4 regions of the Pseudaquabacterium prasiolae genome follow, and region 1 is predicted to be linked to each of the others. Evidence: predicted binding sites of a transcription regulator. Region 1 holds the regulator's gene; each other region holds the start of a gene.
The links. The regulator sigma-54, encoded in region 1, starts transcription at its own class of promoters, with help from an activator protein. The targets are predictions, from matches to a motif close to TGGCANGNAANCTGCTTT.
Positions count from the first base shown of each region.

Region 2: the regulator sigma-54 is predicted to act here: its motif matches at 2,112-2,129, upstream of N4G63_RS12225 (urease subunit gamma).
Region 3: the regulator sigma-54 is predicted to act here: its motif matches at 1,825-1,842, upstream of pqqA (pyrroloquinoline quinone precursor peptide PqqA).
Region 4: the regulator sigma-54 is predicted to act here: its motif matches at 2,682-2,699, upstream of nirB (nitrite reductase large subunit NirB).

Region 1 covers NZ_JAOCQD020000001.1:507,482-511,087, reverse strand. The annotation lists gene N4G63_RS02060 (THUMP domain-containing class I SAM-dependent RNA methyltransferase) at 1-77, opposite strand, end outside; gene N4G63_RS02055 (RNA polymerase factor sigma-54) at 218-1,762, opposite strand; gene lptB (LPS export ABC transporter ATP-binding protein) at 1,782-2,555, opposite strand; gene lptA (lipopolysaccharide transport periplasmic protein LptA) at 2,759-3,418, opposite strand; gene N4G63_RS02040 (thiol:disulfide interchange protein DsbA/DsbL) at 3,558-3,606, opposite strand, start outside.
Region 2 covers NZ_JAOCQD020000002.1:3,568-7,173, forward strand. The annotation lists gene N4G63_RS12220 (ATP-binding protein) at 1-1,151, opposite strand, end outside; gene N4G63_RS12225 (urease subunit gamma) at 2,140-2,442, shown strand; gene N4G63_RS12230 (hypothetical protein) at 2,462-2,635, shown strand; gene N4G63_RS12235 (urease subunit beta) at 2,659-2,964, shown strand; gene ureC (urease subunit alpha) at 2,964-3,606, shown strand, end outside.
Region 3 covers NZ_JAOCQD020000001.1:2,029,814-2,033,419, reverse strand. The annotation lists gene N4G63_RS28310 (response regulator) at 1-758, opposite strand, end outside; gene N4G63_RS08830 (alpha/beta fold hydrolase) at 755-1,783, opposite strand; gene pqqA (pyrroloquinoline quinone precursor peptide PqqA) at 2,018-2,092, shown strand; gene pqqB (pyrroloquinoline quinone biosynthesis protein PqqB) at 2,191-3,150, shown strand; gene pqqC (pyrroloquinoline-quinone synthase PqqC) at 3,221-3,606, shown strand, end outside.
Region 4 covers NZ_JAOCQD020000001.1:2,793,537-2,797,142, forward strand. The annotation lists gene nirB (nitrite reductase large subunit NirB) at 1-2,437, opposite strand, end outside; gene N4G63_RS11985 (hotdog domain-containing protein) at 2,832-3,606, opposite strand, start outside.

The sequences.
Region 1 (3,606 bases):
GCCGCCACCTCGTCGGCCAGCAGCGGCTCGACGCCCGCGGCGCAGGGCAGAAACAGCGACACCGGCGTGTCGCCCACCGGCGCAATGGCCTTGGCCGGAATGCGCACCGGGGCGCCCGGCCCGCGCTGTGCGCCGGGGCCGGGGCGTGCGCCGGGGCCGCGCGCCTCGTCGTGGCGCTGCGTCTTGTAGCCGCCGATCGGCGGGCGTGGGGTCTTGGTCAAAGTGCCTTGCGCAGGTTGGCGGGCGCGATCTTCAGCGCCTCGCGGTATTTGGCCACCGTGCGCCGCGCCACCTGGATGCCCTGCTCGGACAGCATGTCCGAGAGCTGGCTGTCCGACAGCGGCTTGGCCGGGTCTTCGTTGCCGACCAGCTGCTTGATCAGCGCGCGCACGGCGGTGGAGCTGGCGTTGCCGCCCGCCTCGGTGTTCAGGCTCGAGCCGAAGAAGTACTTCAGCTCGAAGGTGCCGAACGGCGTGTTCATGTACTTGGCGGTGGTCACGCGCGAGATGGTGCTCTCGTGCAGGCCCAGCTCGTCGGCGATCTCGCGCAACACCAGCGGCTTCATCGCGATCTCGCCATGGGTGAAGAAGCCCTTCTGCCGCTCGACGATGGCCTGGCTGACGCGCAGGATGGTGTCAAAGCGCTGCAGGATGTTCTTCATGAACCAGCGCGCCTCCTGCAGCCGCGACGACAGCCCGCCCGCCGAGCCGTTGCGCTGGCCGCGAATGGCCTGCGCATACAGATCGTTGATCTTCAGCTTGGGCATCACGTCGGGGTTGAGCACGGCCTTCCAGCCGCGGCCCGCCTTCTGCACGATGACATCGGGCACGATGATGTTGGCCTCGGCGCGCGTGAACGGCCGGCCCGGCTTGGGCTCGCAGCTCAGGATCAGCGCCTGCGCCTCGCGCAGCAGGGCTTCATCGGCGCCGGTGGCCTGCGTGAGCTTCTTCATGTCGCGCCGCGCCAGCAGATCGAGGTGCTGTTCGCTCACGCGCATGGCCAGCTTGCGCGCGGGGCTGGCGGGCCGCTCGCGCAGCTGCAGCACCAGGCACTCGCCCAGATTGGCCGCGCCCACGCCGGTGGGCTCGAGGCTTTGCAGCCACTTCAGGCCGCAGCGCAGGCGCCCAAACAGGTCTTCGCGCTCTTCCAGGTCGTCTTCGGCCACGCCCAGGCTGTCGGCCACGCGGGCGGCGATCTCCTCCAGCGGGTCGGCCAGCCAGCCGTCCTCGTTGAGGCTTTCGATCAGCACCATCACGGTGGCCGCGTCCTCGTCGGACAGGCGCATGCCCAGCAGCTGCCGGCGCAGGTGATCCTGCAGCGAGGGGCCGCTGCTGGCGGCGTCCACCGGCTCGAAATCGTCGTCGCCGCCACTGCCCGAGGGGCTGTTGGACGGGGCCTCGCGGATGCCATCAAAGTCGTCGCGCTCGGTGCCGTTTTCCCAGTCGTCGCGCTCGGTGGCGCCAAACTCGGCGGCATCCACGCCCGCGGGCTCTTCGGTGCCGGCGTCGTCGCGCTCGCTCTGGCGCTCTTTCTCGCGCTCGGCACCGGCGCCGCTCTCGGGCGTGGCGGCCACGCGCTCGAGGCCGTAGGCCAGTGAATCGTCGCCCCCCTCTTCGGCCTCGAGAAAGGGGTTGGCCTCGAGCATCTGCTCGATTTCCTGGTGCAGCTCCAGCGTGGACAACTGCAGCAGGCGGATCGATTGCTGCAGCTGGGGCGTCAGCGCCAGGTGCTGCGACAGGCGGACCTGTAGGGACGGTTTCATGACTGCTTTCCGCCCAAGCTCACATCTTGAAGTGCTCGCCGAGATACACCCGGCGCACGTCGGCGTTCTCGACAATCTCGGACGGCGTGCCTTCGGCCAGCACACGGCCTTCGCTGATGATGTACGCGCGGTCGCAGATGCCCAGCATCTCGCGCACGTTGTGGTCGGTGATCAGCACACCGATGCCGCGCTGCTTGAGAAAACCGATGATGCGCTGGATCTCGATCACCGCGATCGGGTCGACGCCGGCAAAGGGCTCGTCGAGCAGGATGAAGCGCGGCTGCGTGGCCAGCGCGCGGGCGATCTCCACGCGCCGCCGCTCACCGCCCGACAGCGCCGGCGCCGGCGATTCGCGCAGCTTCTCGATGCTCAGGTCGTGCAGCAGGCCGTCAAGCCGCTGCTGGATCTCGGCCGCGCCCAGCGGCCGACCATCGGCCCCCACCTGCAGCTCGAGCACCGCACGCACGTTCTCCTCGACCGTGAGCTTGCGGAAGATCGAGGCTTCCTGCGGCAGGTAGCTCAGGCCCATGCGCGCGCGCTGATGGATGGGCTTGGCCTGCACCGCCACGCCATCGATGTGGATCTCGCCGGCATCGGCCCGCACCAGGCCCACCACCATGTAGAAGGTGGTGGTCTTGCCCGCGCCATTGGGGCCTAGCAGGCCCACCACCTCGCCGGCGCCCACCGCCAGGCGCACATCCTTGACCACCTGGCGCGAGCCGTAGCGTTTTTGCAAACCGGTGACATGGAGCCCCTCGCCCGCCGCGAGCGTCGGGCGATCCCCCAAGGGGATGGCGGGCCGGCTTGGGAGCGGCCCGGCGCTCGGCCCGCTCACTGCGAGCCCCTCGCCCGCCGCGGCCGTCGGGCGATTCCCCGCGGGGATGGCGGGCCGGCTTGGGAGCGGCCCGGCGCTCGGCCCGCTCACCGCGAGCCCCTCGCCCACCGCGGCCGTCGGGCGATCCCCCTGGGGGATGGCGGTGGGCCGGGCCTGTTGCATCAACGCCGCTCCCCGAGCGCCGGCGTGGTTTTCAGCGGGGCTGGCGCGGGGGCCGAGGCCGACTCGGCGGCCATGGCGGCGGCGGCTTCGGTGCCGGGGCGCGGCGTGATCACGGCGCGCACCCGGCCGCCCGGGTTGCTGGGCGTGGTGTTGCCGCCGCCCTGCACATTGAAGGTCTCGGCCTGGCCGTCCCAGACGATGCGGGTGCCCTGGATCTCGTCGGCCACCACCGCGCCGCGCAGGCGCCGCACCACGGCCGCGCCGTCGAAGCGGATGGTGCCGGTCTTGCTGTCGTAATCGATGCGCTGGGCCTGGCCCTCGACCGTCTCGTCGACGCCGTCGCGCTTTTGCTTCACGCGGGCCGGCTTGTCGGCGCTGCCGCTGGCCTGCACCTGCTGCCAGCCTTCGGGCGTCTCACGCACCTCGAGCTTGTCGGCGCGCAGCAGCAGTGAGCCCTGGCTGATGACCACGTTGCCGGCGCAGGCGCTGGTCTGCTTGGCCAGGTTCACCACGCAGGGCTGGTCGGATTCCAGCGCCATCGGCTTGGTGCGGTCGCTGCGCTCGGCCTGCACCGGCAGCATCGCGGCCAGCCCCAGGGCCAGGCTGGCGCCCCGCCTCAGGCAGGCGGTGATCGATGGGGGGGAGGTCGGCTTGGGCATTGATCGGCACAGAACTTGCAGATCATTCTAGGCCCAAGAGCCGACCGCTGCGGAAGTGGCCGATGCCAAATCTGTGGCATCCGCTGGGCCTTGGTGACACCGTCAGTGCGGCGTCAGAAACCAAGGGTTTTTACCAGGATCAGCCGCGGCGGGCCATCGCGATCAGCGCGTCGGTGACGGCCAGCGCG
Region 2 (3,606 bases), on a different contig from region 1:
TGGAACACGTTCATCTCCATCAGCACCAGCGCGATGGCGGTGTTGAACACCACCCACACCACGCGGCCCGGGTGGCTGTGGGTCACGCGCGAGAAGAAGTTGCTCCAGGCCAGGCTGCCGGCATAGGCATTGGTGACGTTGATCTTGAGCTGCGACACCAGCACGAACAGCGCGGTGGCCGCCACTGCCCAGCTGTAGTTCGGAAACACGTACTCCCAGGCCGCCAGGTACATCTGGTTGGGATCAACCGCACGCTCGGCCGGCACCATGTGCTGCAGCGCCAGCCAGGCCAGCACCACGCCGGCCAGCATCTTGGCCACGCCCACGATCACCCAGCCCGGCCCGCCCAGCAGCGTGCCGGCCCACCAGCGCCAGGCACGGCCGGGCTTCTTCTCGGGCATGAAGCGCAGGTAGTCGGCCTGCTCGCCCATCTGCGTGATCAACGCAATGCCCACGGTCAGCGCGGCGCCAAAGTCGAGCCAGGCAAAGCCCGCCTCGCCACTGACCCCGGCCGACTGGGTGAGCCCCGCCAGCTCGGGCGGCGGGCGCAGCACCAGCACCGCAAAGGGCAGCACCAGCAGCAGCAGCCACAGCGGCTGGGTCCACACCTGCAGCCGGCTGATCACCGTGACGCCATGGGTGACCAGCGGAATGACCACCAGCGCGCACAAGCCGTAGCCCCAGGCCGGCGGGATGTCGAAGGCCAGCTCCAGCGCATAGGCCATCACCGCGGCCTCGAGGGCAAAGAAGATGAAGGTGAAGCTGGCGTAGATCAGGCTGGTGATGGTGCTGCCCAGGTAGCCAAACCCGGCCCCGCGGGTGAGCAGATCCATGTCGACCCCGTAGCGCGCGGCGTACACGCTGATCGGCAGGCCGGCCATGAAGATGATCAGCCCGGTGGCCAAAATCGCCAGCACCGCATTCAGGAACCCGTGCTGCACCAGCAGGGTGGCCCCCACGGCCTCGAGGATCAGGAACGAGGCCGCGCCAAAGGCGGTATTGGCCACCCGCCACTCGCTCCACTTGCGAAAGGCCCGCGGCGTGAATCGCAACGCATAGTCCTCCAGCGTCTCGCTGGCCACCCAGCGGTTGTAGTCACGTCGAAAGGTGACCACCTGCTGGGGTGGCGCGACGGGCGGGGCTGGATGCATGCCCTTGCCCCATCAAGATTCGCACCCGCACTGGGGAGGTGCCTTTTGCGATTGACGCACCGCTTTGGGATTGTTGATGTGCTTGTTTGGTGCCTTATCGACTTTGTGCATTGGCGTGGTGCATGGCGCTTGCTGCGAGGGGAACGCTGCGCGGGGATGCTTCCTGGGGATCGGGGTTGCGGTTGGGTTAAGTCGGGGTGGATCGCGCTGGCGAGGGCTGGCGCGTGGCCAAGGGCGCCGGGTGGCCGGCTGGCTCCGTGTCCCCCGCCCTGCGGCTCGCGCCGCACGGCTCCTCCTTTCCCTGCGCCAGCCGGCCACCCGGCGCCCTTGGCCCGATGCATTGCCGCCCGCGCTGAAGCCGCGACACGCAGCACCGCGGCCAAGCACAGGTGCGGCAGTGCCGTCACCACGCCTCGCTGCCCTGCTGCCCCACCGCTTCACCGCTTCACCGCTTCACCGCCTCACGGGCTCACCGACTGACTGACTGCCCCAATTGCCTCAACTGCCCCGCAACAGCCCGCTGCCTGTGCCTGCGCTCCTCGCACCGCGCACTGTGTCTGCCTCGGGGCGGCCGGGCCTGCGGTGGGGCTCAACTGCTGGGCCCACCGCTGCGCGGCGGGCTTCCCTGCGCTGCTCAGCCAGGCGGCTTGTGCGGCGCAACTCCCTTCGCTCGCTCACGCTCGCTAGCGAGCGTGAGCGAGCGAAGGGAGTTGCGCCGCACAAGCCGCCTGGCTGAGCAGCGCAGGGAAGCCCGCCGCGCAGCGGTGGGCCCAGCAGTTGAGCCCCACCGCAGGCCCGGCCGCCCCGAGGCCGCTCGATCCCCGCAAGCCACCCGAAAGCGATCCGAAAGCGATCCGAAAGCCACCCGCAAGCCCCCACCACACCAGGCAAGCACCCGGGCCAACCACGCCAGCAAAGCAAACCAGCCAAGCCCAATACCCAAAGCCGGCAAGAATCACATGGCACCGAACATGCAGAGCACGCCACCATGGACCTGACCCCGCGCGAGAAAGACAAGCTGTTGATCTTCACCGCCGCCTTGCTGGCCGAGCGGCGCAAGGCCCGGGGCCTGAAGCTCAACCATCCGGAGGCCGTGGCGCTGATCACCGCCGCCATCATGGAAGGCGCCCGCGACGGCAAGACCGTGGCGCAGCTGATGAGCGAGGGCAAGACCGTGCTCGGCCGCAGCGACGTGATGGAGGGGGTGGCCGAGATGGTGCCCGAGATCCAGGTCGAAGCCACCTTCCCCGACGGCACCAAACTGGTGACCGTGCACCAACCCATTGCTTGACAAGTCAGCGAGCTGCACCATGCTGAAGCATTATTCCGCCGCCAGTCTGCTGGTCTGCACCACGATGGCCGCCTGGGCCCATGAAGGCCATGGCCAAACCGCCATCAGCCACTGGCACGCGGACGACGCCCTGCTGTGGCTGGCCGGCGTGGCCGTGGCCGCCGCGCTGTACATGGGCAGCCGCCGCCGCTGAATGACCACCTGGAGCTGCTGCGCATGATTCCTGGCGAACTGCTCACCGACGCCGGCGAGCTTGAACTCAACCCCGGCCGCCGCACCCTCACCGTGACGGTGCAAAACAGCGGCGACCGGCCCATCCAGGTGGGCAGCCACTACCACTTTGCCGAAACCAATGCCGCGCTGCAGTTTGACCGCGAGCCCACCCGCGGCATGCGCCTGAACATCGCCAGCGGCACGGCCGTGCGCTTCGAGCCCGGCCAGCAGCGCACCGTGGAACTCGTGGACTACTCGGGCAACCGCACGGTCTACGGCTTTCGCGGCCTGGTGCAAGGAAAACTCTGATGGCAACGATTCCCCGCCGGGCCTATGCCGAGATGTTCGGCCCCACCGTGGGCGACCGCCTGCGCCTGGCCGACACCGGCCTGGTGCTCGAGATCGAGGATGACCTGACCCTGCGCGCCGGCGGCTATGGCGAAGAGGTCAAGTTCGGCGGCGGCAAGACCATCCGCGACGGCATGGGCCAGAGCCAGGTGCCCAACGGCCCGGGTTCGCGCGAGGCCTGCGACCTGGTCATCACCAATGCCGTGATCGTTGACCATTGGGGCATCGTCAAGGCCGACATCGGCATCAAGGGCTCGCGCATCGTCGGCATCGGCAAGGCCGGCAACCCCGATGTGCAGCCGGGCATCGACCTGGTGATCGGCCCCGGCACCGAAATTCTCTCGGCCGAAGGCATGATCGTCACCGCCGGCGGCATCGACAGCCACATCCACTTCATCTGCCCGCAGCAGATCGAAGAGGCGCTGATGTCGGGCGTGACCACCATGCTGGGCGGCGGCACCGGGCCGGCCACCGGCACCTTTGCCACCACCTGCACGCCGGGGCCCGAGAACATCCGCCGCATGCTGCTGGCAGCCGAGGCCTTTCCGATGAACCTGGGCTTCCTGGGCAAGGGCAACGCCAGCCGGCCCGAGGCCCTGCTGC
Region 3 (3,606 bases), 1.5 Mb from region 1:
GCGATGTGCTTGCGCTCGGCCTCGATGTGCTGCTCCATCCAGCGGGTGAGCGCTCGGTGGTCCTGCAGCTGGCGCTCGGCCAGCACGGCGCGCTTCTCGGTCTCGATGTGCTGGTGCAGCTGGGCCGTCATGCGATTGAAGGCCTGGCCGATGGCGGCTGCCTCCTGGCCGGGCAGCGGCGGCAGCACCACATCCAGACGGCCGCCCTGCAGGCTGTCGAGCGCCTGCACGATCTGCCCGAATGGCCGCACCGCGCTGGCCACGCCCCAGGCCACCAGGCCGTTCACCACCACCAGCAGGGCCAGCGCACCGCCGCCCATCCAGGCCAGTTCGTCCCAGGCATCGAGCACGGCGCGCGAGGCATTGGCATGCACTTCCATGCGGCCGTCTGGAAACTGGAAGGCGCGCATCGTCGGCGGCGGGCTGATCAGGCGGCTGAACCAGGCCGGCGCGTCGCGGCCGGGCTTGTAGGGCGAGGGCGGCGAGCGGTAGAGCTCGCGGTTGGCGGCGTCGTACAGCAGGATGTCGTTGCTGCGCACGCGGCCCACGCCCTGCAGAAAGCTCAGCATCGCCGGAGTGCCCTGGGCGGCATAACGCCAGGCGGTGCGGTCCAGCAGCTGGGCGGCCACCCGCGTGGCGGCGGCTGTTTCCTCGTTGACGCTGTCGCGTGCCGCGCGCAGCTCCAGCCCGATCATCGTGGCCACGAACAGCAGGGTCAGGGCGCCGACGATGAGGTTGATCTTCAGGCGCAGGGTCATGTTGCGGCCGCATCGGCGCAGGGCAAGACGTCGGGCCAGGCCTGGTGCTGCGCCCAGTGGTCGAGCGCAATGCGCTGCAGCCCGGCCATGGCCGGATGCAGCGGGCCGTGGCCCGCGCCACGCGCCCAGGCCAGTGGCGGCGGCGGCCGGCCCGGGCGCGTCAGCGCTTGCTGCAGGGCCAGGGCGCCGGCCGGCGGGCAGATGGCATCGTCGTCGGCATGCAGCAGCAGCGTGGGCACCTCGGGCACCCGGGCGGCGCGCTGCAGCAACGTGGGGCTCAGGTCGCAGCCGCGGGCCAGATGGTGGGCCTGGACGCGGTAGCGCTGGCGCAGCGCGGGCAACTGGGCGGGTTCCAGCAGCGGCTGCGGGCCCTGGCCGGCGCGCAGGGCTTCCCAATGCAGCCAGGCGAGGGCAGCGCGGTTTTGCTCGGGCAGCGCGGCGTGCTGGAACAGGCGGTTCAAAGCGGCGGGCAGGTGCTGCGGTTCGGCCGTGCCGGCCGCATCGGCCAGCGCCTGCCAGGCGGCCTGGGCGGTCGGGCCGCCGGCAACAGGGCCGGCCGCGGGGTGAGGCGGCAGGCTGGCGAGATCGAAGAAGGCCGCGATGTCGTCGGGTCGGCCCAGGAAACTGGCGCGCAGCAGCAGGCCGGCCACGGCCTCGGGCAGGTCGGCGGCATGCGCCACCGCCAGCGTGGCGCCCCAGCTGCCCCCCACCACCAGCCAGCGTGGCCGGCCCAGGTGGCGGTGCAGCGCGCGCAGGTCGGCCAGCAGCTCGGGCAGGGTGTTGCGGGCCGTGTCGCCCGGTGGCGTGCTGAGGCCGCAGCCGCGCTGGTCAGGCGCAATGATGTGGAAGTGCCGCCCATCGAACGGCCGCCGCAGCGCCGGCGACTGCCCCGTGCCCGGGCCGCCGTGCAGCAGCAGCACCGGCAGGCCACCGGGCGTGCCGGCATGGGCGATGTGCATGCGCTGGCCATCGGCCAGGGCCAGCCACTCGGTGTGGAACAGCGGCGGCTCGCCGGCCGGCGGCATGGGCAGGGGCGCTTGGGAAAGGGACGGCGGCGCGGGCACGGCGGCATGGTATCGGCTGGGTCTGGTGCGCCCCCCGGCAAACACCCGCAGCCAGGCTCATGATTTTCATGAGCCGCAAATCATGGCCCCGGGGCTGGCCGGCCCGGCCGTGCCGCGCGACCATGGATTCCCGAGGCAGCACCTGCCTCCGCAGCCGCCACCGGGTGGCCGCGCAACCCTGGAAGGAGACCTCTGATGACCTGGACCACCCCGACCGCCACCGACATCCGTTTCGGCTTCGAAATCACGATGTACATCGCCGCGCGCTGAGCGCTGCGCGGTTGCCGCTGCACCGCCATGGCAGTGCAGCGGCATTGGCCTGAACCTGGTTCTTTCGCTGTCGCGACGCATCGCCGCGCTGTCTACCGATGCAGATCACTCTTCTGGGCACCGCCGCCGGCGGCGGCTTTCCGCAGTGGAACTGCGCCTGCCGCAACTGCGCCGGCCTGCGCGCCGGCACGCTGCGGGCCACGCCGCGCACGCAGTCGTCCATCTTTGTGCAGGCCGATGCCGGCGGGCCCGGCCTGCTGGTCAATGCCTCGCCCGACATCCTCACGCAGATCCAGCGCCAGCCGGTGCTGTGGCCCAAGTCGGGCCAGCGGCCCGAGGCCCTGGTGGCCGGGCTGCGCGACACGCCGATCGCCGGCGTGCTGTTGTGCGATGGCCAGGTGGATCACACCACCGGCCTGCTGATGCTGCGCGAGCGCGGCCGGCCGCTGCCGCTGTGGTGCACCGACCCGGTGGCCGAGGATCTGAGCCAGGGCTTTCCGCTGTTTGGCGTGCTGGGCCACTACTGTGGCGTCCAGCGCCACGCCATCCCGCTGGACGGGCGCAGCTTCGCCATCGACCGGCTTGACGGCCTGCGCATCCGCGCGCTGGCGCTCGACAGCAAGGCCGCACCCTATTCACCGCACCGTGACGCACCGGTGCCCGGCGACAACATCGGCCTGCTGTTCACCGACACCCGCAGCCAGCGCAGCGCCTTTTATGCGCCTGGTCTGGGCCAGATTTCGCCGGCCGTGGCCGACGCCGCCGGCAGCGCGCAGCTGGTGATGGTGGACGGCACCTTCTGGACCGACGACGAGATGCCGGCGCTTGGCATCAGCCGCAAGACCGCACGCGAGATCGGCCACCTGCCGCAGATGGATGCAGCCGACGGCACGCCCGGCATGCTGCGCTGGCTGGGCACGCTGCCGGCAGCCAGCACCCGGCTGCTGCTGCACATCAACAACACCAACCCCATCCTCGACGAAGACTCGCCGCAGCGTGCCACGCTGGCGGCCCACGGCGTCACCGTGGGCGAGGACGGCATGCAGTTCAGCCTGTGAGAGGCCACGCATTGTGACCAGCCCCAGCCAGACCCCCAACCACACCGCCAACCACACCGCCAGCCACACCCTGGCGCAACCGGCCTGGAACCGCGCCGAGTTCGAGCAGCAGCTGCGCGAACGTGGCCGCGCCTATCACATCCACCACGCGTTCAACGTGATGCTCAACACCGGCCGGGCCACGCCCGAGCAGGTGCGCGGCTGGGTGGCCAACCGCTTTGCCTACCAGGCGGCGATTCCGCTCAAGGACGCGGCCATCCTCAGCAACTGCCCGGTGCAGGCGGTGCGCCGCGAGTGGGTGCAGCGCATCCTCGACCACGACGGCTTCGAGATCGGCGGCGTTCGCGACCCCGGCGGCATCGAAGCCTGGCTGCGCCTGGCCGAAGCAGTGGGGCTGAGCCGCGACGAAGTGCTGGACGGCCGCCATGTGCTGCCCGGCGTGCGCTTTGCGGTCGA
Region 4 (3,606 bases), 2.3 Mb from region 1:
CGGCCGCCTCGCTGTTGACGAAGCTGCGGAAGCGCTGGCGCACCGCGGGCGTGGTGACGGCGGTCTTCCACTCGCACTGGTAGGTGGCCACCACATGGGCCATCTGCGCCTCGAGCTCGGCGCCCAGGCCCAGGCTGTCGTTGACCACCACGTCGCGCAGGTAGTCGAGCCCGCCTTCGAGGTTGTCGCGCCAGGTGCTGGTGCGCTGCAGCCGGTCGGCGGTGCGCACGTAGAACATCAGGAAGCGGTCGATCAGCTGGATCAGGCGCTCGCGGCTCAGGTCGCTGGCGATCAGCTCGGCATGGCGCGGCTTCATGCCGCCGTTGCCGCAGACGTAGAGATTCCAGCCCTTCTCGGTGGCGATCACGCCCACGTCCTTGCCCTGGGCCTCGGCGCATTCGCGTGTGCAGCCCGAGACACCGAACTTGATCTTGTGCGGCGCGCGCAGGCCCTTGTAGCGGTTCTCCAGCGTCACGGCCAGGCCCACCGAGTCGTCCACGCCATAGCGGCACCAGGTGCTGCCGACGCAGCTCTTGACGGTGCGCAGGCTCTTGCCATACGCGTGGCCGCTCTCGAAGCCGGCGGCGATCAGTTCTTCCCAGATCAGCGGCAGCTGCTCGACGCGGGCGCCGAACATGTCGACCCGCGCGCCACCGGTGACCTTGGTGTACAGGCCGTACTTCTTGGCGATGGTGCCCACCGCGATCAGGCCGTCGGGCGTGACCTCGCCGCCCGGCATGCGCGGCACCACCGAGTAGCTGCCGTCCTTCTGGATGTTGCCCAGGAAGTAGTCGTTGCTGTCCTGCAGTCGGGCCAGCTCGGGCTGCAGCACGAAGTCGTTCCAGCAGCTGGCCAGGATGCTGGCCGCCGCGGGCTTGCACACATCGCAGCCCAGGCCGCGGCCGTGCTTGTGCAGCAGCGCGTCCCAGCTCTTGATCTGGCCCACGCGCACCAGGTGGTACAGCTCCTGGCGCGAATGCGGAAAGTGCTCGCAGACATGGTTGTTCACCGCCAGGCCGCGCTTGGCCATCTCGGCCTTCATCACCTGGGTGACCAGGGGCACGCAGCCGCCGCAGGTGGCGCCGGCCTTGGTGCAGGCCTTGATGGCGCCGATGGTGGTGGCGCCCTCGCCCACCGCGGCGCAGATCTGCGCCTTGCTGACGCTGTTGCACGAGCAAATTTGCGCCGAGTCGGGCAGCGCGTCCACGCCCAGGCCGGGCTTGGCCTGGCCCTCGCTGCTGGGCAGGATCAGAAACTCCGGGTCGGCCGGCAGCGCAATGCCGTTGAGCGCCATCTGCAGCAGCGTGCCGTACTCGGCCGCATCGCCCACCAGCACCGCGCCCAGCAGCAGCTTGCCGTCGGCGCTGGTGACGATCTTCTTGTAGATCAGGCGCAGCTCGTCGGTGTAGCTGAAGCTGCGCGCGCCGGCGGTCTTGCCATGGGCGTCGCCGATCGAGGCCACGTCCACGCCCATCAGCTTGAGCTTGGTGCTCATGTCGGCGCCGGTGAAGCTGGCCGCCGCCTCGCCCGCGATGTGGCGTGCGGCCACGCGGGCCATGTCGTAGCCGGGCGCCACCAGGCCGAAGGTCTGGTCGTTCCAGGCCGCGCACTCGCCGATGGCGTAGACGTCGCGGTCGGCGGTGAGGCAGTGGTTGTCGATGACCACGCCGCCGCGCGGGCCCACGGCCAGCGCGCACTGGCGCGCCAGTTCGTCGCGCGGGCGGATGCCGGCCGAGAACACGATCATGTCGGTCTCGAGCCAGGTGCCGTCGGCAAACACCATGCGGTGGTGGGCGGTGGCGCCGTCGGTGATCTCGGTGGTGTTGCGGTTGAGATGGGCCTGCACGCCCAGCGCCTCGATCTTGCTGCGCAGCACCTTGCCGCCGGCGTCGTCGATCTGCACCGCCATCAGGCGCGGCGCAAACTCCACCACATGCGCCTGCAGGCCCATGTCGCGCAGCGCCTTGGCGCATTCCAGGCCCAGCAGGCCGCCGCCCACCACCACGCCGCTGCGGCTGTTGGCGCCGCGGGCCTGCATGGCCTCGAGGTCTTCGATGCTGCGGTAGACGAAGACATGCTCGCGCTCGCGCCCCGGCACCGGGGGCACGAAGGGGTAGCTGCCGGTGGCCAGCACCAGCTTGTCGTAGGCCAGCACCTCGCCGTCGGCGGTGGTAATGGTCTTGTCGCGGCGCTCGACGGCCACCGCCCGCGCCTTCAGGCGCAGGCTGAAGCCGGTGCGCTCGAAGAAGCCGGGTTCCACCAGCGACAGGTCGGCCGCGCTCTTGCCGGCAAAAAACTCCGACAGGTGCACCCGGTCGTAGGCCGCGCGCGGCTCCTCGCACAGCACCGTGACCTCGGCGCCCTGCAGCCCGCTCTCGGCCAGGGCTTCGAGGAACTTGTGGCCAACCATGCCATGGCCAACAACGACGATCTTCATGATGGATCTCTCCGGAAGGACTGCCGCGCCATGCCGGGCCACCGCCCTGCCTTGAGGGCAAGGCGGCGCAGGCCTTGGGCATGCGCCAGCAAGCGGACGGGGGGTGGGGGCAGCGGTCGGCGAGGGCTGCGCAACGGCAGCGCCTGAGGGCACCGGCCTGTCTCCACCATCGGCAGTGGAGGCTGGTCTACGAGCGGCCGGCCGGCGGCGGGGCGGGAGTTGCCGGCTGGGTCGATGCGTCAGAACAGCAAGCGTCGTGCCACCCGCAGGCGGCCGATTGGCCCGGCCGGCGCCCCTGAACATGGCGGCCATGCACCAGACGGGTGGCCCGGCGCCGCGGCCATGCACTGTCGGTGTGCCTCGGCCGGCCCGGCGGCGGGCTCAGGCCGCGGGCTCAGGCCGGTGTGTCGGGCCCGGCCGGATCGGCGGGCTCAGCGGCCTCATTGGCCCCAACCGGCTCGGACAGCAGAAAGTGCACCCGCGCCACGGCGATCGGCAGCGCGGGGTTCTTTTGCCAGCAGCGCACCTGCACCAGGGCCACGCGCGCGCCCAGGCGCACGATCTCGCAGCTGGCAAAGGTTTCCTCGGGCCGGCCGGCGCGCAGGTAGTCGATCGAAAAATCGATCGACTTCGGCAGCCGGGCACCGCCCATCGTGTGGATCAGCTGCAGCGTGGCCGCGCTCTCGGCAAAGGCCGCCACCACGCCGCCGTGCAGGGCGGGCAGGCGCGGGTTGCCGATCAGCATGTCCTGGAACGGCAGGCGGTAGAGCTGGGGCTCGGCGGTGCCGCCGGTCGCCTGCGGGGCAGGCGATTCGCGCAGGCCCAGAAACTCGGCATACGCAATCACCACGCCCGGCAGCACCGGCTGGCTGTGGGCCGGTGGCAGCCAGGGCGCCAGATCGGGCGGCAGGCCGGCGCCCGCGGCGTCGGCACGCACCATGGGCTCGTGGGCGCGCCGGGTGCCGGCCGGCGTGGACAGCATGAACGAGGCCTGCACGGCGGCCAGCGGCTGCGCACGATCGGCCTGCCAGACCTCGCCGCGCACAAAGGCCACATGTCGCGTGAGCCGGAAGCAGTGCGCCTCGCACAGCAGGGCATGGCCGGGCGTGGCCGGGCGCAGGTAGTCCATGCGCAGGTCCAGCGTGGCATAGGGCGCGCGCTCGCGCATC